2 regions of the Heyndrickxia sp. FSL K6-6286 genome follow, and region 2 is predicted to be linked to the other one. Evidence: riboswitches for the same ligand, from Rfam matches in the RefSeq annotation. Region 2 holds a riboswitch; the other holds the start of a gene.

Region 1 (12,273 bases), 1.5 Mb from region 2:
ATCCTTCGTGCAGTAGCCATTAATAAAGCAAATGTGAGATCAGCAGTTGTTTCCGTCAAAACACCAGGGGTATTAGTGACAATGATTCCCTTTTGTGAGGCGGCCTTCACATCAATATTGTTATAACCTACGGCTAGGTTACTAATAATCTTTAGATGGGATGCATATGAAAGAAGCTCTGCATCGATAGTTTCTGTTAATAGACAAAGTAAACCATCTACATGCTGAATTTCTTGTATTAAAATCTCCCTTGGTACTGGTACATCTTCTTTATCCCACATACGTATATCTGCATGGTCAAGCAAGTAATGATAGATTTGTTCAGGAATTTTCCTTGTAATATAAATTTTTGGTTTCATTTCATCACCCCATACTTACTTCTAGAAGGATGAATCATTTCCCTCTAATCCTTGAGATGATCATTTAAAATACTTTCCTCTAAAACAGTAGTCGTATCCCCATAAACTTTGGTAATATGTTTTTCTCCCCATGCACATAAAGAATCTAAAATACTTTGTAATGTCCAACCATATTCGCTTAATTCATATTCTACTTTCGGCGGGATTTGTTGATAGATAATTCGATTAATGACGCCATCCTCTTCTAACTCACGTAATTGTTGAGTTAACATTTTTTGTGTAATATTCGGCATTAAACGTTTTAACTCACTCGTGCGTTTTTTTCCATGTGTCAAATGACATAAAATCACACACTTCCACTTTCCTCCAATTACCTCAAGTGTTGCTTCCACTGAAATATTGTATTTCTTTTTTTGCATAATGATCCTCCTCTTTTAATGGGAACCAAAAAGTACCTATATTACTTTTGGGTTCCTATATAACAAAAAAGTGCGTACTTCCCAAACTTATTTCTATCTTCCATAATAGCATTTGCCGGTCGAATTATACTATAAGTTTTTATTAATATATATTTCCAAAAAAACAAGGAGGAATGAACATGTCTTTAAATAAAAGACGAAGTACGATGGCATTATTAGCACTCGCAGTAAGTGCGTTTGCCATTGGTACAACTGAATTTATTAGTGTGGGTTTATTACCACTCATTGCAAATGACTTAAATATCCCCGTTACAACAGCAGGTTTAACGGTTTCCTTATATGCATTGGGAGTCACTTTCGGAGCTCCCATCCTTACATCTTTAACATCTAGGATGTCGCGCAAATCTTTATTACTATGGATTATGATCATCTTTATCATCGGAAATAGTCTTGCATTTAGTGCAACATCTATTGGTGTTCTTCTTGTTGCACGTGTAATTGCAGCCTTTTCTCATGGAATATTCATGTCAATTGGATCGACCATAGCTGCGGATTTAGTACCAGAAAATCGCCGTGCAAGCGCCATTTCCATTATGTTTACAGGATTAACCGTTGCTACAGTCACCGGTGTTCCATTTGGTACATTTATTGGTCAACAATTCGGCTGGAGACTTGCCTTTTTATTAATTGTTATTGTCGGTGTTATTGCCTTTTTTGCAAACTGGATTCTTGTTCCGTCAGATTTAAAAAAAGGAGAAAAGACATCCTTTAGGGATCAAGTTAAATTAGTAACAAATGGTCGGCTAATGCTCTTATTTATTATTACTGCCTTAGGATATGGGGGTACATTTGTTGTCTTCACCTATTTATCACCTCTATTACAAGAAGTAACGGGATTTAAAGAAGGTACTGTTGCCGTTATTTTGCTCATTTATGGGGTCGCTATTGCTATAGGGAATATGCTAGGTGGAAAACTTTCTAATCGAAACCCTATTCGTTCATTATTTTATATGTTTATTATACAAGCTATTGTGTTATTTATTTTATCCTTTACTGCACCTTTTAAAGTAGCAGGACTTATAACTATTCTTTTCATGGGACTGTTAGCTTTTATGAACGTTCCTGGTCTACAAACATATGTAGTTATTTTAGCTGAACGATTTGTACCAAGCGCGATTGATGTTGCCTCCGCCGTAAATATTGCCGCTTTTAACGCTGGTATAGCGCTTGGATCCTATTTAGGTGGTATAATCACACATTCGATCGGGCTTATTCATACCGCTTGGATCGGCGCATTAATGGTACTTGGGGCTGTTATTCTTACTAGTTGGAGCTTGAAACTTGAGAAACAGGATCGTCAACGTAAAGTTAATTAATAAAACGATTGATAACTATAACTATTTTATCTATTAGGAGGAATTAAAATGATTCAACATTTACAAGATACAACAACATTGCATAATGGAGTAAAAATGCCATGGTTTGGGTTAGGAGTATTTAAAGTTCCGGATGGGGATACAGTAGTCCAGTCTGTAAAAGCAGCTATCATCAATGGATATCGAAGTATCGATACAGCAGCAGTATATGAAAATGAAGAAGGTGTTGGTCAAGGAATCAAAGAAGCACTTGATGAAACAGGACTTTCACGCGGGGATCTTTTCATAACCTCAAAGGTATGGAATGATGACTTTGGATATGAATCTACCTTAGCAGCTTTCGAAACTAGTTTACAAAAACTTGGATTAGACTATTTAGACCTTTACCTCGTCCATTGGCCGGTAGAGGGGAAATATATCGACACATGGAGAGCATTAGAAACACTTTATAAAGAAGGAAAAATAAAAGCCATCGGTGTAAGTAACTTCAACATTCATCATTTAGAAAGCTTATTAAAACATGCAGAAATTAAACCGATGGTAAACCAAGTAGAATACCATCCTCGTTTAACTCAAAAGGAACTTCATGAATTTTGTAAAGAACATGGTATTCAGTTGGAAGCATGGGCACCGTTAATGCAAGGAGGATTATTTGATCATCCTACATTACAAGAGATAGCAACGAACCATCAAAAATCAGTTGCCCAAGTTATCTTACGATGGGATTTACAAAATGGTGTTATCACCATACCGAAATCAACAAAGGAAGAAAGAATGATTGAAAATGCATCGATCTTTGACTTTGAATTATCTGCAAATGAAATGAAGCAAATTGATGCATTAAATGAAAATCGCCGTGTCGGTCCGGATCCAGATAATTTCGATTTTTAACTCTATCCATTTTCAACCTAAATAAATAGTAAACTCTAAAAGGGTCTGATCTCACATATAAGCATATTCTAGAACTAGAATATTGCATTGTGAGGTTGACCCTTTTTGCTTTTGGCTCTTTTTTGTTGCTATTTAAGTAAAGTTTTAACGAATAACTATCGGCTGTAGATCGCTATACCTTTTATTTTACTGAGAAAAGACTGCAATCTTCCATAAGAACCACTGGAATCCTTTATTGAGTGTAAAAGCCGGCAAAAACAGCCTTTATTTATAACTGATCTAATGCCTGCTTAAGATCCTCCCAAATATCCTCCCACGCTTCAAGACCTACCGATAAACGAATCAGTTGATTAGTAATGCCCATTTTTATACGCTCTTCTTCAGGAACAACTGCATGTGTCATCGTTGCTGGATGCTGAATTAATGTTTCAGAATCTCCTAGACTAACCGCAATTTTTATTAATTGACAATGATTTAAAAACTGCTGTGCCTCTTCTTTAGTACCGTCAATTTCAAAACTGATCATTCCACCAGGATGCTTCATTTGGCGTTTAGCAAGTTCATACTGTGGAAAATCTGGATCACCAGGGAAGTACATCATTTTCACCTTAGGGTGTTTTTTTAGCTGATTCGCAATTTTAGTCGCATTCTCACAATGGCGATCCAAGCGAACCGGCAGTGTTTTTAATCCTCTAATTAATAACCAAGCATCGAAAGGACTAATGATTCCGCCAATATCTTTAAGCGTCGTCATCATCATTTCGCTCAGTTCTTGCTTCCGACCTACAACCAATCCAGCAATCACATCTCCATGACCACCAATATACTTGGTCGCACTATGAATCACATAGTCACAACCTAGGGTTAAAGGCTGTTGTAAATAAGGAGAGCAGAAAGTATTATCAACAACAACAGGAATTCCCTTTTCCTTCGCAATCTGTACGACCATCTCTAAATCTACTAATTTCATCGTTGGATTAATAGGCGTTTCGATATAAATACATGTGGTATTATCCTGAATAGCAGACCTTACTGTTTCCTCATTTGAAAAGTTAATTAGATCATGACTAATCTGATGCTTATTTTCCATTAATTGAAGTAAACCAAACGTGCAGCCATAGATTCCTTCTGAACAAAGAATATGATCCCCTGTCTTTGTTAAATAAAAAAGGGTTGCCGAAACAGCAGCCATTCCAGATCCAAAGGCCAAAGCCATCTCTCCCTTTTCAAGAGCGGCGATCCTTTCTTCAAGCACTCGTACCGTTGGATTCCCTAATCGTGAATAAATATACCCCTCTGTTTCCCCCGCGAAACGCTTTTCCCCCTCTTCAGCAGTTGGAAAAGTAAAGGTTGACGTTTGAAATAATGGTGGCACAAGACTCCCTTCATGCTGCATGGAATCGTAACCAGTATGAATAACCTCTGTTTCAAATCGCTTCTGCTTTACCATCTAAGTGACCTCCCCTAATAATATAAAGCTATATATCTATCATATGATAGATAGTTAATTTATGGAAGCGTTTTCAACTATTCTATTCATATCAAAAAAGGCTGCCTCAATGAAGCTAGCCTTTTACTGATCCAGCAAGTAATCCCTTAACAAAATACTTCCCTAATAGGATATAAACTAATAATGTTGGTAGTGCTGCTAGTACAGCTCCTGCCATCTGAACATTCCATTGTACAATTTGACTTCCTGATAAATTTTGTAATGCTACCATGATTGGTTGCTGATCCGAAGTGGTAATCGAGATGGCGAATAAGAACTCGTTCCATACATTTGTAAACTGCCATATTGCTACAACAACAAATCCAGAAATAGATAAAGGTAGCATAATATTAGTAAAAATTCGTAAAAAACCGGCCCCGTCGATTTTTGCTGACTCAATCATTGATAAAGGGATATTCGCATAAAAGTTGCGAAACATTAATGTAGTAATTGGTATCCCATATACGACATGTACTAGCACTAAACCTGGAATCGTATTATAGAGCTCTATGTTTCTTAAAAATTGGATTAATGGAATCAAAATGCTTTGGTATGGTATAAACATCCCAAATAATATAAGCGTAAAAAGGACTTCCGATCCTTTGAATTTCCATTTTGAAAGAACATATCCATTCAAGGCACCTAACAAAGCAGAAAGTATGGTTGCAGGAATAACTAGATAAAGTGAATTCATAAAATTAGGCGCCAATTTTTCAAACGCTTGCCCATAACTGCTAAAATCAATTTCAGAAGGAAGCTTCCACATATTGACCAATGTTACTTCATCTAAAGGTTTAACACTTGTGACTAAAATAACATAAACAGGAATTAAAAAAAGACACGCAAGCAGAATAAGAATGATATAAATCAATGGTTTTGAAAAGCTCTTAAGCACCACGTTAATCACCTCTCCTGCTCATTATTAAGTAAGGTACCATAAAAATAGCGACCGATAATAACATCATAATCGCAATTGCTGCCCCATTGGCATAATAGTTGCCACGGAATGTCGTTTCAAACATATACACTCCTGGAACATCCGTAACATAATTCGCACCTGGTCCAGTCATAGCAAATATCAAATCAAATATTTTCAATGAAATATGAGCCATGATGATCACTACGCTTATTGTAATCGGACGTAAAAGTGGAATAATCACTTTTCTATACACTTGAAATTCGGTTGCTCCATCCATCCGTGCCGCTTCTTTCAATTCATCAGGTATTCCACGAAGTCCAGCTAAATACATCGCTACCGAAAATCCTGTCATCTGCCAAACGGCTGCAATCACTACTGCAAGAATTGCTACGGGAACACCCACTTCGATGTGACCTAATTTAAACCCTGCCAAAATATTTGTATCTGTATACCATAGAGGTTCAATTCCAAATTTCTTTAAAAAAAGATTAACACCTGTTGATGGATTTAAAATCCATTGCCAAACCACTCCTGTTACTACAAAAGATAATGCCATTGGAAAAAAGAATATATTTCGAAATATCGATTCACCACGTATTTTTTGATCAAGAAAGATGGACAAGACGAGTCCCATCAATAAAACTAAGCCAATAAATAGAACGGTAAACACCACCGTATTACGGACATCTGCCTGAAAACGATAATCGTTAAATAAATACAAATAATTTTTCAAACCTGCAAATGAAAAATCCGGGACGAGCGTATTCCAATTACTTAACGAAACATATCCAGTCCATCCAATGAATCCATATACAAAAATAGCAATTAATATAATAGAAGGTAATAAAAAGCTAATCGCTAAAACATGATCCTGTGTTAGCTTCTTTCTGCGTTTTTGTTCCGGATGAACAATAGCCGATTGATTCTTTATTAAATTTGGTGTCTCCATTCGTGCCCTCCTCTCGGTACTCACTAGTAAATTGTCTTTGACTGGTTTTCTCTTTTTTTGTTTGGTTCCTCGAATTTTGTACGGTTCTGTCTCTTTTTTGTGTGGTTCTTCCTTTTTATTGAATGGTTTCTTTCTTTTTTTGACTGGTCTTCTCTTTTTTTTGTTTGGTTCCTTGACTTTTGTATGGTTCTGGCTCTTTTTTGTGTGGTTCTTCCTTTTTATTGATTGGTTTCCTTCTTTTTTTAACTGGTCTTCTTTCTTTTTTGTTTGGTTCCTCGACTTTTGTATGGTTCTGGCTCTTTTTTGTGTGGTTCTTCCTTTTTATTGATTGGTTTCCTTCTTTTTTTTAACTGGTCTTCTTTCTTTTTTGTTTGGTTCCTCAACTTTTGTATGGTTCTGGCTCTTTTTTGTGTGGTTCTTCCTTTTTATTGATTGGTTTCCTTCTTTTTTGACTGGTCTTTCTCTTTTTTTGTTTGGTTCCTCGACTTTTATATGGTTCTGAACCTTTTTTGTGTGGTTCTTCCTTTTTATTGATTGGTTTCTTTCTTTTTTTGACTGGTCTTTTCTATTTTTTGTTTGGTTCCTCGATTTTTGTATGGTTCTGGCTCTTTTTTGTGTGGTTCTTCCTTTTTATTGATTGGTTTCTCTCTTTTATTGACTGGTCTTTTCTATTTTTTGTTTGGTTCCTCGATTTTTGTACGGTTCTGGCTCTTTTTTGTGTGGTTCTTCCTTTTTATTAATTGGTTTCTTTCTTTTTTTGACTGGTCTTCTTTCTTTTTTGTTTGGTTCCTCAACTTTTGTATGGTTCTGGCTCTTTTTTGTGTGGTTCTTCCTTTTTATTGACTAGTTTCTTTCTTTTTTTAACTGGTCTTCTCCTTTTTTTGTTTGGTCTCTCGACTTTTGTATGGTTCTGGCTCTTTTTTGAGTGGTTCTTCCTTTTTATTGATTGGTTTCTTTCTTTTTTTGACTGGTCTTCTCTTTTTTTTGTTTGGTTCCTTTCCAAATTCTAATGACTTATATTCAAACTTCAAAAAGAGGAAGAGAAAGCTCTCGTCCTCTTTTATAAAAACTTATTTATTTCAACTCAGCCTGAGCAGTTTTGAGTGAATTTAATAGGCTATCTACATCTAATTGTGTTACAAAAATATTAACTGCCTGATTTGCCTTTGTTAAGAATCCTTCAGCTGCTGCGGAACCATGAGCTAGGCTTGGAGCCAATTCTGCAGATTTGAAGTCTTCGATCGTTGACTTTCCGTAATCATCATATTTTGATGTGTCGGCATCTACTCGTGCTGGAATGGAACCTTTTAAAGGATTAAAAGCATCTTGCCCTTCGACAGATCCAAGAACACCTAAGAATGTTTTTACATCTTCAGCATTTTCCACCCCTTTTGGCAGACCAAATGTATCTGTTATTACTGTGAATATTCCTGATGAGTCAGGAGTTGTTGTATATCCAAAGTCTTCATTCAATGTAAGTTTTAAATCATTTACGAAATAACCTTTGGCCCAATCTCCCATTATATTCATTGCTGCGTCTCCATCGGCTACTAGTTGTGAAGCGTCTTGCCAGTTTCTAGAGCTGTGATCTTTATTGATATATCCCATCATTTTCTTAAAAATTTCTGCTGATTCCTTCACTTTCGGGTCATCAAAGGCAAGCTCCCCTGTCCAAAGCTTGTTATATCCATCGACACCAAGCTTTGCTACCAATACATTTTCGAAAATTTGTGTGGCTGTCCAGGGTTCTTTATCACCTAATGCCAGTGGAGTAATCCCCTTTTCTTGTAATTTATCTGCTATAGCAAAAAATTCATCAAATGTTTTTGGTACTTCAAATCCATTGTCCTCAAATACTTTTTTGTTGTACCATAATACATTTCCACGATGAATATTTACGGGAACAGAATAGATATTGCCATCTTTACTTACCATATCAATTAATGATTGTGGGAATTTATCGCTCCAACCTTCTTTTTCATATACATCATTGATTGGTTCCATTTTTCCTGCAGCAACCCAGCCTTCATTCAATTCCGCTCCTCCATGAACCTGGAAGGTAGATGGTGGATCATCCCCTTGCATTCTACTCGCCAGTACAGCTTTTGCATTGGTTCCTGCACCACCAGCTACAGCTGCATTTTCAACTGATATATCTGCATGTTTTTCCTTAAATAATGCTAATAATGCCTTTAATCCATCCTCTTCACCCGCACCTGTCCACCAACTGAAGATCTCAAGTTTTTCCTTTTTCCCCTTAGATTTCTCACCATCGCTGCTGGAGTTTTTGGAACTACAAGCACTTAATGCAAATACGAGAATAATAGCCAGCATGACAAAAATACTTTTACGTTTCATACTTCTTCCCCCTTTGTTCACTGAATTTAACAATTCCTACACTCATAATTTATCAGACTAATTCTTCCTGAACGCATGTAAGCGCCTTCATTATTTTGCGAATATCTGCATTATTTTGTTGTGCACTTCTCGCCATTTAATAGCAGAAAAATAGTAAGCCTTTGCATAAGAATAAAAGGGATAAAATAATACAATTTTGTTGTATCTTGGAGAACAATAGGTTATTATAACCAAGTCGCTAGTTAAAATGCACTAAGAATATGTGAGATAAAGGCAAACTATTTGAAAAAATAGGACGCAAAACCTAGGGTCTAAGGTTGGGGATAATCATCCATTCATACTATGATCGCCTGGCTACCTAATCATTGGCTATTTCACAATCCGGGATAGTCTCTTTGTTATATACATAGACTACAAGCAAGGTGATTTTCCCTTGTCTAGCTTACATATTAAATCAACAAATCTAACAAGAAAGGAGTACTAGACAATGAGAAGTATATTTTCATTTAAAAGTATAAAAGCGAAGATGTTATTTGGTTTTTCCTTAGTGATCATACTTGTCATCGGATTAGGTATTTATAATTTTTCGGTGACCATTTCAAGCAATAAAACGGCACAGAATATTGCAAAACATGAACTCCCTCTTTTATCTGCTAATAAAGGATTGGTCGCAACAATTGCGAATAGAATAGCAACTGCTCGGGGGTATGTATTATTTGGAGGAGACTATAAAGACCGCTTTAACGCCTATACAGAAGAGGGACAAAAATATGAAGCGATCGTTCGAGGTGTACATGCCTCAGATGAATTCAATCGCTTGATGGACCAAACGAAAGAATGGCGTGAATTTATTCAGGATAAAGTATTTGATGAATATGACAAAGGGAATGTGGAAAAAGCAAAGGAAAATTTACAAGAATCGATAACCGTTGGCCGTGATTTATTAAACGGTTATCAAAAACTGGCTGATGAAAGTGAAAAGGAGATTAATCAAAAAGAACAAGATATCATTGAAAGTGGGCAAACGTCCTTACTTGTGGGAACCATTGTAACAATTCTAGTCATTATTATCAGTTTTGCCGTAGCATTCATTACATCAAACAAGATATCAAAACCAATTAAACATGTCATGCAGCGCATGAAATTAATTGCAAATGGTGATTTGAGCCAAGAGCCATTACAAACTACTTTAAAAGATGAGGTTGGACATCTTATTATTGCAACAAATGAAATGAATCGGCAAACTCGTGATTTATTAAACCGAATTAATACAGTATCCGGATCTGTAACAAGTCAGAGTGAAGAGTTAAGCCAATCAGCAAATGAGGTAAAGTCAGGATCGGAGCAAATTGCCATTACTATGCAAGAACTGGCTTCTGGTACTGAGGTACAAGCGAATAATACAAATGAACTTTCCTCCATTATGGGATCATTTACACTTAAAGTTGAGGAAGCAAATGAAAAAGGAAGGCATATTCAACAATCATCCAATCAAGTACTTTCAATGGCTTCAGAAGGTAAAAAATTAATGGAATCCTCCAATGATCAAATGGCTAAAATAGATCAAATTGTTCAAGGTGCCGTCCAAAAGGTTCAAAGCTTAGATTCACAATCACGAGAAATCTCAACATTAGTTTCTGTCATTAATGATATTGCAGAGCAAACAAATCTCCTCGCATTAAATGCAGCAATTGAAGCAGCAAGAGCAGGTGAGCATGGAAAAGGTTTTGCTGTAGTCGCTGACGAGGTACGAAAACTTGCAGAGCAAGTTTCCCATTCTGTAACGGATATCACAAGCATCGTAATCAATATTCAAAAGGAATCAGGTATGGTGGCAGAATCATTACTGAATGGATACTCTGAGGTTGAAAAAGGGACCTCCCAGATTCAAACAACTGGTAAGACATTTACTGAAATTAATGAAGCTGTGATAAAAATGGTAAATAGTATAACAACCATTTCAGATAGCTTATCGGAAATGGAAGATAATAGCCTAAAAATGAATCGCTCCATTGAGGAAATTGCATCCATATCTCAGGAATCAGCTGCTGGAGTTGAGCAAACCTCTGCTTCCTCACAGCAAATAAGCAGTTCAATGGAAGAAATCGCTGGAAATTCAGAAGATCTCTCCAAATTAGCTGAGGAATTAAATGCTTTAGTGAATCAATTTAAACTATAATTCTTAAGCAATAGTTGTCTAGTAAGTATTTTGATTACTTATTAGACAACTTTTTTTATTTGGCTCTTTTCTCAAACATTTAAGTAAAGTTTTAACTAATAACTATCGGCTAAAAGATCATTAACCCTTTCATTTCACTGAGAAAAGTGCTGCAAACTCCATAAGAATCATTGAATCCTTCATTGGGTGTAAAAGCAGGCAGTTGGTTTTTACCAAAGCAACAAACGATACGAATATAGCCTTTATTTTTATCTCTAAATGAAAAAACGATTCTTACAAGAAGAATCGTTCATCACTTATGCGATAGATTTTGTATTTCTACATTTCATTCCACACTTACAAAGAATACTATGCTTTAAATATTTGATCTTTGTATGGCAGATGGGGCAAACCGTTTTTTTCATCATCAATTCACAGCTCCCTATTAGCCCCTTCGTTTCCAGCTCTGGAATAGGAGCTTACTATTTGGATAATTCCTGACATTCCTTACATATGCCATACACCTCAAAATGGTGCAATTGAATAGAAAAATGAGAGAGCCTTGAGGCAACTTGCTCTACTTCCTTTAACTTCGGATAATTAAAATCTTCTATTTTTCCACATGATTCACAAATAATATGATAATGATCTGTTGTGGAGAGTTCATATTTACTTATTCCATTACCATAAGGCAATTCCTTCAAAATACGTAGTTGAACGAATAATTTAACATTGTTATAGATCGTTGCCAAACTAATATAGGGTAATTCTCGATGGATATCTTCCACAGTCGGATGTATGTTGAGCTTTTGAATGGTACTCAATATTAACATTCTTTGCGGTGTAATCCGTAATCCTCGTTCTTTTAGAAAAGGAATAAGCTCCATCATCTGTTCTTCTTCCATAACCTTGTCCCCTTATAAAAAAAGCTCTTTCATAAGATTCTCCAATAACTATGTACTTTTTTCTCCACTCTATGGTTAATTCTTCTGCCCACCATTTAATTTAATGTAAAAAAAGGTTTTTAAAATAGGGACTATCTCGCATTGAGACAGCCCCCTATAGTTGAGAATATGAGAATCAAAATGAGAATGATTGATTACTATTTGCATTTTTGCAAATCGAACGAGTATACCTATAACCCTCTTTTTACACTTCTTGTGGTATAGATAATCCTAAGCCTTCTGCAATACGAGTTCCATACTCTGGATCAGCTTTATAGAAATGTCCAATTTGACGTAATTTGATTTCCTCTAGTTTAACGGGTTTCATTGCCTCTACAATATTATTCACTAAACGAGTACGTTCTTCTTCGCTCAATAGTCGATATAAATCACCTGCTTGAGTATAGTGGT
Region 2 (12,273 bases):
GAAACCTTTAACGAAATAACTTCTATCGTATCTCGTGTCTCTCAACAAATGATAGCTATTTCTTCATCAATTCAGCAGTTATCATCAGAAACAAAACAAGTAGTCGACATTATTCAAGATGTAGATGCGGTTGCCCATTCAACTCAAGAAAGCTTTGAAAATGTAGCTGCTGCTGCGGAAGAGCAGACTGCTACTCTTGAAGAAATTGCTTCCTCAAGTCAAGAGTTATCTTCTATGGCTATGGAACTTGAAAATGCTGTGTCTAGTTTTAAAATTTAATTTTCAAGGGACAGTTCTTTCGCTTATTCAAAGCTAGAGGACTGTCCTGTCTTTATTTTTAATATACTTTTTTATATGAAAGAATGCTCCAACGATATTGATGATTCTCTTTTGATAGAAGTAATTATTGAGGATATTGCTTAGTCATCATACTTTACCACATTTAGGACTTTCCTTATTTTCGATTCAATCTCTGGATATACCTTATAATTATTTCCAATTTTTTGTTTAAACTTATTGTCTAAAGGAATAATACGAATATAAACAATGGAGAATGCAGCTATTTTCTCAATAAAATGAAACGTTAGTGATCCTCAGTCGATATTTATTCGTTATAATTTTACTTAAATAGCAACAATGTTTGAGAATAGAGCCTAAACAATTGATAAGGGAGATAAGATAATGAGAATAAAGATGATAGTGCTTATTTGTTTATTATCATTTGGTTTATTCGCCTGTTCAACTGAAAAAAGTCGAAAGGATAATAGTGATTCTAGTGATCACACTCATAAGCAAGCCCAGCAGGATTTAAAACAATACTCACAAGATCCAGATAAAGATTCTAATCAAGACTTTGATTTAGTAGGTAGATTAATTGAAGAAAGCGATGACCAAATTAACATAAATATTAACGGAAAAGAGGTCTTGATTCCAAAAAGTAAGTCCTTTGCGGTTAAAGGCTCACATAATAATTTGAAAAATCAGCTTGTAAAAGTAGAGATAGGAAATCAAAATCAACAAGCAGAAGAGATGGAGCTAACAGCGTTGGCAAAAGCAGATCGTGATGGGGTATATGAGAAAAATGTTGATGAAACAAAAATCATTGGGAATTACATTTCAGAAACAGATAAGGACTTAACAATACAAGTGAAAAATGGAGATAAGACTTATTTGAAATCCCGAGACTATAAGATAAAGGGAAAGCTTCCGTCTAAACAAATAAAAGGTAAAATCGTAAGACTAGAATTACAGAAGAACAATAAAGTAAAAAGCTTAGAATATAAACAGGAAGACCAGAATGTAAAATAAGTAAGGGGGTGTTTATTAGAATAGACACCCTTTCCTTTATTAAATATTTATTTGAAAGTATTCACTTGGTTCGTTTTCTCAGTCGATTTAGCCCAATAAGTAGAACGATAATCATACAATCAAAAGCAAGAATCAGAGTCATTTTATCTACATTTATGATGTTAATAACTTGAAAGAAGTGATTCAGGATTTTCTGTAAAAGGGCATCTTTTGCTATTGCAAGAATACTTATGTGCACTAAAAGTGCACCTGCGATAATTTGAATCCAATAAAATGTGTTAATCATTCGGGTTAGTAGTGGGAGTAATGAGAATGCGATGACTAAACTAATGAATAGACCTAGTAATGCTTGGAAAATATTATTCGTCATTTCGGCCATAATAAAAACAGTGTCAAAGGAGATAACAAAATCAGTTAATAAAATGATAAATAACATTTTATGAATAGGAATTAAAGGAGCACTAGCACCAAAAGAAAACCAGCGATTATCCTCATCTTGTCCTACATTCATCACTAAGCGAAAACCGATCCAAAGAATAATTAATCCCGTAAGTAAATGGAGTCCAGGTAGTTCACTAAGAGTTTGAATAATAGATACATAAAATGTTCTACTAAGAGTCAACATACAAACTGCTAATACTTTAACAATAAAAAGTGCTCTTGGATGTTGTTCATATAAATTTTTTCTTAATAATGCAGCAATAATTAAAATATTATCAATATCATTTATTACATTTAGCAAAGCTAATTGAAAAATTTTTTCCACATTTAACCCTCCAACACTGTAGGTGAAATGGAGCAATTTTGTCCAATCATTAAATACTATGCTAGTAAATGATGAGACATGCTTTATATATAGTAGGGGTACTAAACGTATCATGTTTTTCATGCAGAACAACCAAATGATCATGCTTTTTTGTTTAGAATAGGCTAAAAGTCTAATAAACTATAAAAAAATTGGAAATTATACCGATAATAAGGTAGATAAATATAATATTTTGTTATATGAAAATTAAAATACTTTTAATTTCAAAAAGGAGTTTAAACAGATGCCATTGTTTCAAACAGATTCAAGAAATAAAGCTTTTGTCATTACAATAGAAGGCTTTGCTGAAGTTGATAGAGCGGCGGATTTTGTTGGAAAGTTAAAAAATGAGGTATCAACCATTGATGTGAACAATTATACGCTTATCGCGGATGGGACCCATCTAAAAACATTTAAACCAGAAATATTACCTCTATTGGAAAAAAGCTATGCTCTTTACATGAGCCTTGGTTTTAAAAAAGTGTTAGTTGTAAATCCACAAAGAGTAACACCACGTTTACAAGTAAAAAGAGTGGCAAAAAATGTTCAATTTACTGGAGAATTTATTCCAAGTTTACAAGAAGCACTACATATATCAGCCAATCTATAAATCTTATAAAAAATACTAGATGTTTTTGATAATAAGGAGAAAAAAATGACAACCAGTATTACTCTAAAAGATGTAGCTATTTATCATCCAAATAATGCAATAAATAATGATTTCTATATTAATCACTTTCAGGAACAAGGAAAGGATATACATAATTTACTTCAAGCACTTGGAAGAGAAAATAGATATGTAGCGGATTATTCGAAAGAAAACACTTTAACAATGGCAATCGAGGCTTCAAAAAATGTGTTAAATAAAGCTAAGTACACTGGTCAAGATTTGGACATGATTGTTTTTGTATCTAGTACACCTGAGTATTTTGCGCCACCCAGTGCAGTTGCTATACATCGTGCATTAGAGGGAAAAGAAGAAGCAATTGTTTATGATATGAATGCAGCCTGTGTTGGAATGATTGTCGCAGTTGAACAAGTAAGTAGAAGTATGCTAGCTAATCCACATATTCATCGAGCATTGGTTGTAGCCTCTGAGCAACTCCTTCGATATGCATGGGAGGAGGAAGCGGTTACTTATTCAAGCTTTGGAGATGGGGCATCAGCTGTATTGCTTGAAAAACAAGAAGAAACCAATCAAGGATTTATCGATTCTGCATATAAAGTGAATACTGAATCAATTGACAAAATCATACTTCCAGCATGTGGAGTTTCCAATCTGAAAGATCAGAACATTTCTGATTATGAAAAAAGAGTGAAATGGGAAAACGTTAATAATGATAATGCCTTTAAGTCCACTGTTGAGCTTATAGAAAAGCTATTAAATAGAAATAACCTAACGACCAGTGATATACAAGCTTTTTGTTTTTCACAAATTTCGAGAAAGAATATCTATAAAATACAGGAAATGTTTAATGAAGATCGTAAGAAGTTTCCTGTGGTAGGGACGAAATATGGTTACACGGGTTCGGCAAGTCCCTTTATGGCTTTTGAATATGCTGTACGGACTGAACAGGTGAAAAAAGGTGATTATGTTGTGTTTTGGTCGGTAGGTGCGGGATCCTCTGCTTCAGCAATGTTATTTAAATATTGAGTCATAGATCAATCAATTAATCATCATATTACATTAGGAGAATTAGGATGAGTAAAAATAAGGAAAAAGTAAATATTATTCCAAGCTTAGTAATGACATCTATACTTCCATCTGTATTAATTGGTTTAATCATCATTGGAAGCTTTTTTACAAAAAATCAAATGCTACAAATTAGTGCAGTAATTATCGGGGTTATCCTTTTAATAGGGGTTACAATATTATCCTCTCTTCGCTTAAAGAAAAAGTGGATTGTTATGGGTGAACTGTCGCAAAGACTAGTTTTAGGAGATCTAACCTCGTTGGAGAAAAAGAAGAATAAAGAAAGCTTAGACCATATCTCCCATAATTTATACACGGCTACAAACAATATGAGAAAGCTTGTTGTAAATATGAAAAATGGCATTTCTGATGTAGACAGTCATTCAGATGAATTATTAGCAACAGCTACAGAGCTTACTTATATTATTCAAGATGTAAAAGATACGATCGATGAAATGACTCAGGGAGCATTGGAGCTAAGTGCAACCAATCAACAAGTAAGTGCATCAATTGAGGATATCGAAACTTCGACGAATAAATTGGCAGATAAAGCAAAGGACGCAGGGAAGTTAGCTGAGGAAATTCAGGTTCGTGCGGCTAAAGTGAGAGAGGATGCGACTCATTCAGTACAAACTTCAGAAAAGATATTTATCGAAAAAGAAGAAAAAATAATGAAAGCTATGGAAGAATCAAAAGTAGTAGAAGAAATTACAATACTAGCGGATACAATTGGTGGTATTGCAGAGCAAACCAATTTATTAGCATTAAATGCTTCTATAGAAGCAGCACGAGCTGGAGAGGCTGGTAAAGGATTTTCAGTTGTTGCTGAGGAAATACGAAAATTAGCTGAGCAATCTTCCAAGTCAGTAGAAAATATCCGTAATGTTACTAGTAAAGTTCAACAAGCTTTTGTTAATTTAACAGATAATTCAAAGGATGTTTTGCACTATATGGATAGCGAGGTTTTACCTGATTACGAGAAATTTATACAAATTGGTATACAATACGAAAAAGATGCTGAATTTATTAAGCAAATGTCTGTTGATATTGCTAGTTCATCAGGTGAAATGGCATCTGCAATAACAGAGGTAAATAAAGCCATTCATAATATTTCTGCCACAACTCAACAATCAGCATCTGGTGCAGAAGAAGTTCTAGAGAATGTTTCTGAAGTTTCCTTAGCCATTAAAGAGGTAGAGGAAGGTGTTCAGAAACAGCATGAATTGACAGTGAATGTAAAACTGTTATTGGATCATATTACAGTATAAATTGTTCGGGCTGGACAGGCTTAATGAAGGATTATATTTCATTCTTTATAGGCTGTATTTGTAGTTAGAAAAAAGAGTCTTATAATAGAAGGTATAGAGATTAAAATCTAATCGATACCTTCTTTTTTTTATTTTCAATTCAATTCTGAAAATATTGACCATAGTAAAAAAGAACTATATAATATGAATGAAATAGTTTTACTTTAAGTATTTTGGTGATGGTATATGAGAATTAAAAGGCAAATTCATTGAAAAATGAAGACGCAAAGCTATAGGGGCTAACATCATAGGATTATGCCAGCCAGTTATTGAAAATGTATGATTAAATGATTAATCGATAGATGATTAATTTTTTTTTACCATTAAAAAATACCTTTATGATAGTTTGGAAGTGTTCTAAGTGAAAACGGAAAAACAAAATAATGAAGATCAACAAATTTTGGACATGATTAGTAAGTTACTGAATGTATTCATTTCAAATGAAGGCAATTTATTAGAAGATATAAAAGAATTAACGGCTAAGCCTCAATATCAAACGCCAATGGTTCAAACGATCTTCAACCAGTTACAAACCATCCATGGACAAATAGAAAATATGCACTGGATGAATAAGAATTATAAAATCCTCCACGAATTTGCACAAATATGCAGTAAGACTTTGGACGTTACTGTTCTCCTTAAAAAGGCGTATGAAATGGTATCGCAAGTTATGCCGACGGATTCTTTTTATATTGCTTTATATAATGAAGGGGAAACAAATATTCAATTTACTTTTGTTGTTGATGGCGGTGAGATTGCCCCTTCATTCCAAACTGAATATGGAGAAAATTTTACTTCTAAAGTGATTCGAACGAGAGAAATTATTCACCTAAAGGGAAGTAATCAATCGTTAGAATTTGAAACCAGATATGGAGAGGTAGAAAAAGACACCAATTCTTGTCTTTTTGTTCCCCTTATCATTGATGATCACGTAAAAGGAGTCATTTCAGCACAATCCTATGCAGATTTTGCTTATCGAAAAGAGCATGAAGAACTTCTACAAATTATTGGTACACAGGTTATTAATTCAATTGAAACAGCTAATCTATATGAAAAAATTTATACCATTTCTCAAACGGATGAACTAACTGGATTAAAAAACCATCGGGCTTTTCATAATGACTTATCGAATCTAATTAGTAAGGGAACGCAAGAAATTACTTTAGTAATGCTAGATTCAGATAATTTGAAACAGGTTAATGACCAATATGGGCATGATATTGGTGATCAGTATTTGAAATCACTTGCCAATGGTATCAAAAGCATTAGTGGAGAAGGAATCGAAGGCTATCGATATGCTGGCGATGAGTTCATGGTGATAATTCATTCCAATGATCGAGATGATTTAGAAGATATGTTTGATAGACTTAAGGAGTATCTCTCTCTTCATGCGATTTATATTGGACAGGTAGAAATAACTGTGTCCATAAGTTCTGGTGTTGCTACATATCCTTTACACGGTTTAACCGTTGATTCTTTAAAAAAATCTGCTGATCAAGCATTATATACAGCTAAACAAGGCGGAAAAAACTTAATCGTTTTAGCTAATTAAATAATTTCAATAAATTATGACACCGATATTACGGTGCCTTTTTTTATGAATAGTGAATTGAATGAATTTAATCGAAACAACGTTAAAGCTACAAAGCGTAATATGCTGTTTATATAGGTTAATTGATAAATTCTACGGATTGATGTGATGAATATTACAGATTCTAATAAAATCTAAGGGTATAATAGATTAAGCAATTAATGGGAGGGAAGCAAAATGCCTGATCCACGATTACAAAATTTATATGATCAAATTGGCGGAGAAAAGATTGAAGAACTTGTTAATGCATTTTATCCAAAAGTTTATGCCGATCCTGATTTAAGTCCATTGTTTCAAGGCGATATGAATGAAATTATGCGGAAACAGCGGATGTTTTTGACGCAATTTCTTGGTGGACCTGCTCTTTACAGTCAGGAATTTGGACCTCCAGCAATGAGACAGCGCCATCACCCATTTGAAATTACGCCAAGAAGAGCGGAATGCTGGCTTCGATGTATGAAAGAGGCATTTGAAGAGGTTGGCTTAGATTCATATCCAGTTGGTGAATTTTTTTATAATCGCTTGAAACAAGTAGCTGCTATTATGATCAATTCTCCAGATCAAAAATAAGGGAAAGGGGCATACCAAATATTTTTTTGTTCAAAGTAGCATGTTTTCAATAGTACTTTTAGAATTGATATATAATAGGATTTACAGCTAAACGGAGGGGAACCAGATTGTTTACTTTTTATTCCATCCTCGTTTTTATACATATTTTTTCTGCAATACTTGGAATGGGACCTGGATTTATTTTAACTAGAATCGCAAAATTGGCGAATTCGATGACTGAAATAAGGCAAGCTTTTAGAATTAGAAGAGATTTGCATATTTTCGTCATGATCGGTGGAACACTACTTTTAATCACTGGATTATTAATGGGGTTCATTCATCCTTATTTGTTTAAAATGGGGTGGTATGTAACAAGCTTGGTATTATTTCTCACTGGACTTGCGATGGGTCCCTTTGTCTTATCACCAAAATCTAAGCCAATTAAGGAATTATTGCAATCGCATAAAGGGGAAGATGTTCCTAAGGAATACGAAACTTTATCTAGGGAACTATTTCGTTATGAAAGAATTTTAAATATCATTTTTCTTATTATCATAGTACTGATGATTTTGAAGCCGTTTTAGCAAGGTTTTTAAAAGTGAGATGGAGGATGCCTATAATAGACGTCCTCCATTTTTTTATCTAATAAATAATAAGCTATTCGAATGTATAATGTGTACAAAAGAATTATAGAGATTGGAGAATATTTTTTTGAATGGTACGAATAATATCTCCGCGACTGATGACTCCGACAACTTTTTGGTTCTGATCAACAACCGGAATTTTTTTGAAATGGTGTTTAGCTAACAGTTTCAATGCCTTATCCATATCATCGTCTTCTTTAACAGTAATAAGGCCATGCTTTTTGGCAATTTTAATTAAAGGTTGATCTTTTAACTGTGATAATACTTTTTCAAGATTTCCTTTTTGATATGTGTAAGCCATTAAATTAAAATAATCATATACCACCATATCCTTTGGTTGTATATTTCTTAACACATCACCATCACTAATCATTCCGACAAGCTTCCCATTACCGTTTACAACTGGTACTCCACCAATTTTATTTTCGACAAGAGTATTTAGTAAATGTTTAATGCTGTCGTCTTCTTTAACAGAAATTACATCTTGAATCATGAAGTCTTTTACCTTCATACCAAGTGCCTTCTTTCTCCAAAGTATTTTTTGTACCTACCATTATTTTACCATTAAAATCAGTTAATATAAATGAATACTTAAAGTTGGAATATCTCACCTGATCCTAAAATAAGTATGAATACTGACAATAGGAATGGAGGGATAGCTGTTGAATCATGATATGGATTATTTAATTACTAGGGACATGCTTGTGCACTATGACGAATTGAACCGAAAGAAAAAAGAAGTTGAGACGCAATTAGAAAAGTTGAAAAAAGCATTCAATCAGTATTTTGATACTTCCGTTGGTGAAAATGTAAAAGGAGAAATAAAAATAGGCGATTACCACTTACTAAGACAAATTAGAATATCTGAGAAGTTTGATCAGGACATAACAGTCAAAAGGCTAGAAGAGCTTAATATGCAGGGTCTTATTAAGAAAAAACCGGATGAAGTGAAAATAAGGTCAGCATTAAATTTAGGATTAATTAAGGAACAGGATTTAGAAGGCTGCATACAAAAAAATGCCTCACAGGCAATATATGTAAGGCAACTTAAAGTGAAATAAATTGATCTTTTAATGACAAAGCCAATAATTATATTGGCTTTTTTCAAATCCATGGGAGATTGTAGCACTACCATCACTTTTAGGTAATTGTAAATTGTATTGTCCTGGTAATAAATCTTTGGTAGATTAGAATTTAGTGAGCATCTTAGAAAAGAAGGTGATGGAAAGTTGAAAATTTTAGAAAGCATGGTTGGGGGAGTAAATACGATCCTGTGGTCCTATATCCTCATTATATTATTAATAGGACTTGGACTATATTTTACTTTTCGAACGAAATTTGTACAGTTTAGAATGATAGGAGAAATGTTCCGCCTACTAGGTGAGGGGGCAAAGGACGATAAAAAAGGGGTCTCATCCTTTCAAGCATTTTGTATTAGTACCGCCTCACGTGTAGGAACAGGTAACCTTGCAGGTGTTGCAATCGCCATTACAACTGGAGGTCCGGGTGCTGTTTTTTGGATGTGGCTGATTGCTTTGATCGGATCAGCATCAGCATTTGTGGAAAGTACCTTAGCTCAAATTTATAAAGTAAAAGATGGGGATACATTTCGTGGAGGTCCTGCCTATTATATGGAAAAAGCCCTAAATGCTCGATGGATGGGAATTTTCTTTGCGATATTAATTTCACTGACATTTGGACTAGCCTTTAATTCAGTTCAGGCCAATACAATAACTAGTGCATTTCACCAATCTTTTGGAATTAATAAGATTGTCATTGCGATTGTGTTAGCTCTCGTTACTGCTGTGATCATTTTTGGAGGAATTAAACGGATAGCAAGAGTTGCTGAATTAATGGTACCTGTAATGGCAGGAGCATATATTTTAATTGCACTATTTATAATGGTAACTAATATTACAGAAATACCTGGTATATTTAAATTAATTTTTGAAAGTGCTTTTGGAATAAAAGAAATTGCTGGTGGTGCTATAGGTGCTGCAATGATGGAAGGAATTAAGAGGGGATTATTTTCAAATGAAGCGGGTATGGGGAGTGCGCCGAATGCTGCTGCTACCGCTGATGTCAGTCACCCTGTTAAACAAGGGCTTATTCAGTCACTAGGTGTATTTGTGGATACATTAGTGATTTGTAGCAGTACGGCATTTATTATTTTATTATCAGGATTATATAATTCAAAGGAATCTGATGGTATTGTACTAACTCAAAAGGCGCTAGAAACTGGTCTAGGTACATGGGCTAGTATTTTCTTAGCTATTATTGTTTTATTGTTTGCGTTTAGTTCGGTTGTTGGAAATTATTATTATGGAGAATCGAACATTGAATTTATAAAGAATAGTAAACTATGGTTAAATATTTACCGAATTGCTGTTGTTGCAATGGTTGCCTTTGGTTCTTTAGCTTCGCTAGATTTTGTATGGAGTTTAGCTGATTTGTTTATGGCTCTGATGGCCATAACGAATTTAATTGCTATTGCATTATTAGGTAAAATCGCTTTCTCTGCATTAGCAGATTATAAAAAGCAGAAAGCACAAGGGAAAAATCCTGTATTCTATGCTTCAAGTATTAAAGGATTAAAAAATGTAGAATCATGGGAAGACGAACCTTCAAAAGGAAATGAAGAAATTTTATAGGAACTGACCTGAATAAATTTTGGATAAGTAGTGTAATTTTCCTGAAAGCATAATCGATACAATATGTACTGTTTTAACATGAGATATAAATGCTCTCTTTTGGGTGCTGAATCCTTTCATTTCTAGTAAGGATGAAAGGTGACAATTAGGCATTATCATGGCAATTCCTTTATGGGACATGCTTGTGGTAATGCCTTTTATTTATAATAACGATAATGAAATGGGGATGTCTAAAAAGGCATCCCCATAATTTTTGTGAGTATATTAACTTTTTAGCTTTTTATTGTCTTTTACCCATTTTAATAGTGAAAAAAGTACTGCTTCTAAGCTTTTCCCGGCTTCTGTTAACAAATATTCGACTTTTCTTGGAGAAGAGGTGAGAATTCTTTTTTCCACAAGTCCTTCATTTTCTAATTCTTTAAGACGTTCAGTAAGTAAACGATCAGAGATACCAGGAATTTCCTCAAGAAGTTCATAATAGCGCTTTGGTCCATTTAATAAGTTATAAATGATAAGTCCCATCCAACGTCTCCCAATAAATTCTATAGCCCCGTGGAAATTATCACAAATATGTTGAGATTTTAACTTATTTTGTAAGCAATTATCGTGATTTGATTCATTCATTAAGGACTCCTCCTTCCCTTCTTTTATTTTATCATAAGGAGTCATTATATTTGACTTTTGAGCTTACTAATAGTAAGCTAATTTCAACTTACTAAAAGTAAGCTGAAAAATGGATAGGAGGATGTAAGCATGTTAAAGACATCTGAGAAAAGTTTATCAACTGTTATAAAAGAACGAAAATCAGTCAGGATTTATGATCCAGAGTATAAAATTTCGAGAGAAGAAATAGAAGAGATTCTAAATGAAGCCATTCTTGCTCCTTCTTCAAGTAATCTTCAATCTTGGCGCTTCCTAGTTATTACTGATCAGAAAACAAAAAGAGAATTAAGACAAATTGCCAACAATCAGGAACAAGTAGAAACCTCTTCAGCAGTTATCGCAGTACTAGGTGATGTTGATGCATATAAAAATGTAGAAAAAATATATAAAAGCGGATTCGATGCAGGATTTATTGATGAAGAAAATATGAATCGAATTATTAATAATACCAATAATACGTATCCATATGCATCTGTTGAAGCTAGAAAAAATATTGCTTCATTCGATGCCGGGTTAGTATCTATGCAGTTAATGTTGATAGCAAAGTCAAAAGGATACGATACGGTTACAATGGGAGGATTCGATAAGGAGAAATTTATACAAAGATTTAATATTTCAGATCGCTATATTCCAATTGTTTTAATTTCCTTAGGCAAAGCAGCTGGACCTGCATTTAATACAACAAGAATGCCATTAGAAGAAGTAGCTAAATTTATATAAGCTATTATGTTGTCAGGCACCATTTACCCATTTTTAAATATTCATTTTACTATATTGTGTAATTGGTGCCTGATAATCTATATTATTGTTTGTTCATTCCTTTTCCGTAATAAACCGCGACTAATAGGAGTAACCATAATGGTCCAACAATTAGTGCTATTCGTGTATCAGGGAAGAATCCCATAAGTATGACAACCATAATAAGAAAGGCTAAGGCAATATAGGATCCGTACGGCCAAAACGGAGCTTTAAATTTTATCTTCGCTTTTTCTTCTGCAGATAAATTTTTTCTATACTTAAGCTGGGATAAGAGAATCATTGCCCATGTCCATATTGCTCCAA

Evidence for each region. Region 2 has a riboswitch for cyclic di-GMP ahead of MHI39_RS22055 (sensor domain-containing diguanylate cyclase). Riboswitches for the same ligand answer to the same signal wherever they lie in the genome.
Region 1: another riboswitch for cyclic di-GMP. It lies ahead of MHI39_RS02855 (methyl-accepting chemotaxis protein); the one in region 2 lies ahead of MHI39_RS22055 (sensor domain-containing diguanylate cyclase).

What each region holds. Positions count from the first base shown of each region.
Region 1 is NZ_CP152029.1:538,836-551,108, reverse strand. Features, by position in the region: gene MHI39_RS02895 (D-glycerate dehydrogenase) at 1-359, opposite strand, end outside; gene MHI39_RS02890 (helix-turn-helix domain-containing protein) at 404-778, opposite strand; gene MHI39_RS02885 (MFS transporter) at 958-2,154, shown strand; gene MHI39_RS02880 (aldo/keto reductase) at 2,203-3,045, shown strand; gene megL (methionine gamma-lyase) at 3,314-4,495, opposite strand; gene MHI39_RS02870 (carbohydrate ABC transporter permease) at 4,611-5,432, opposite strand; gene MHI39_RS02865 (sugar ABC transporter permease) at 5,434-6,402, opposite strand; gene MHI39_RS02860 (ABC transporter substrate-binding protein) at 7,477-8,760, opposite strand; cyclic di-GMP riboswitch class I at 9,023-9,122, shown strand; gene MHI39_RS02855 (methyl-accepting chemotaxis protein) at 9,248-10,939, shown strand; gene MHI39_RS02850 (Fur family transcriptional regulator) at 11,401-11,823, opposite strand; gene katA (catalase KatA) at 12,068-12,273, opposite strand, start outside.
Region 2 is NZ_CP152029.1:4,354,002-4,366,274, reverse strand. Features, by position in the region: gene MHI39_RS22085 (methyl-accepting chemotaxis protein) at 1-279, shown strand, start outside; gene MHI39_RS22080 (hypothetical protein) at 682-1,308, shown strand; gene MHI39_RS22075 (hypothetical protein) at 1,370-2,074, opposite strand; gene MHI39_RS22070 (hypothetical protein) at 2,358-2,723, shown strand; gene MHI39_RS22065 (3-oxoacyl-[acyl-carrier-protein] synthase III C-terminal domain-containing protein) at 2,769-3,767, shown strand; gene MHI39_RS22060 (methyl-accepting chemotaxis protein) at 3,815-5,074, shown strand; cyclic di-GMP riboswitch class I at 5,303-5,387, shown strand; gene MHI39_RS22055 (sensor domain-containing diguanylate cyclase) at 5,475-6,665, shown strand; gene MHI39_RS22050 (globin) at 6,882-7,274, shown strand; gene MHI39_RS22045 (DUF2269 family protein) at 7,382-7,837, shown strand; gene MHI39_RS22040 (CBS domain-containing protein) at 7,941-8,408, opposite strand; gene MHI39_RS22035 (hypothetical protein) at 8,560-8,958, shown strand; gene MHI39_RS22030 (alanine/glycine:cation symporter family protein) at 9,127-10,548, shown strand; gene MHI39_RS22025 (helix-turn-helix domain-containing protein) at 10,813-11,172, opposite strand; gene MHI39_RS22020 (nitroreductase family protein) at 11,302-11,931, shown strand; gene MHI39_RS22015 (amino acid permease) at 12,014-12,273, opposite strand, start outside.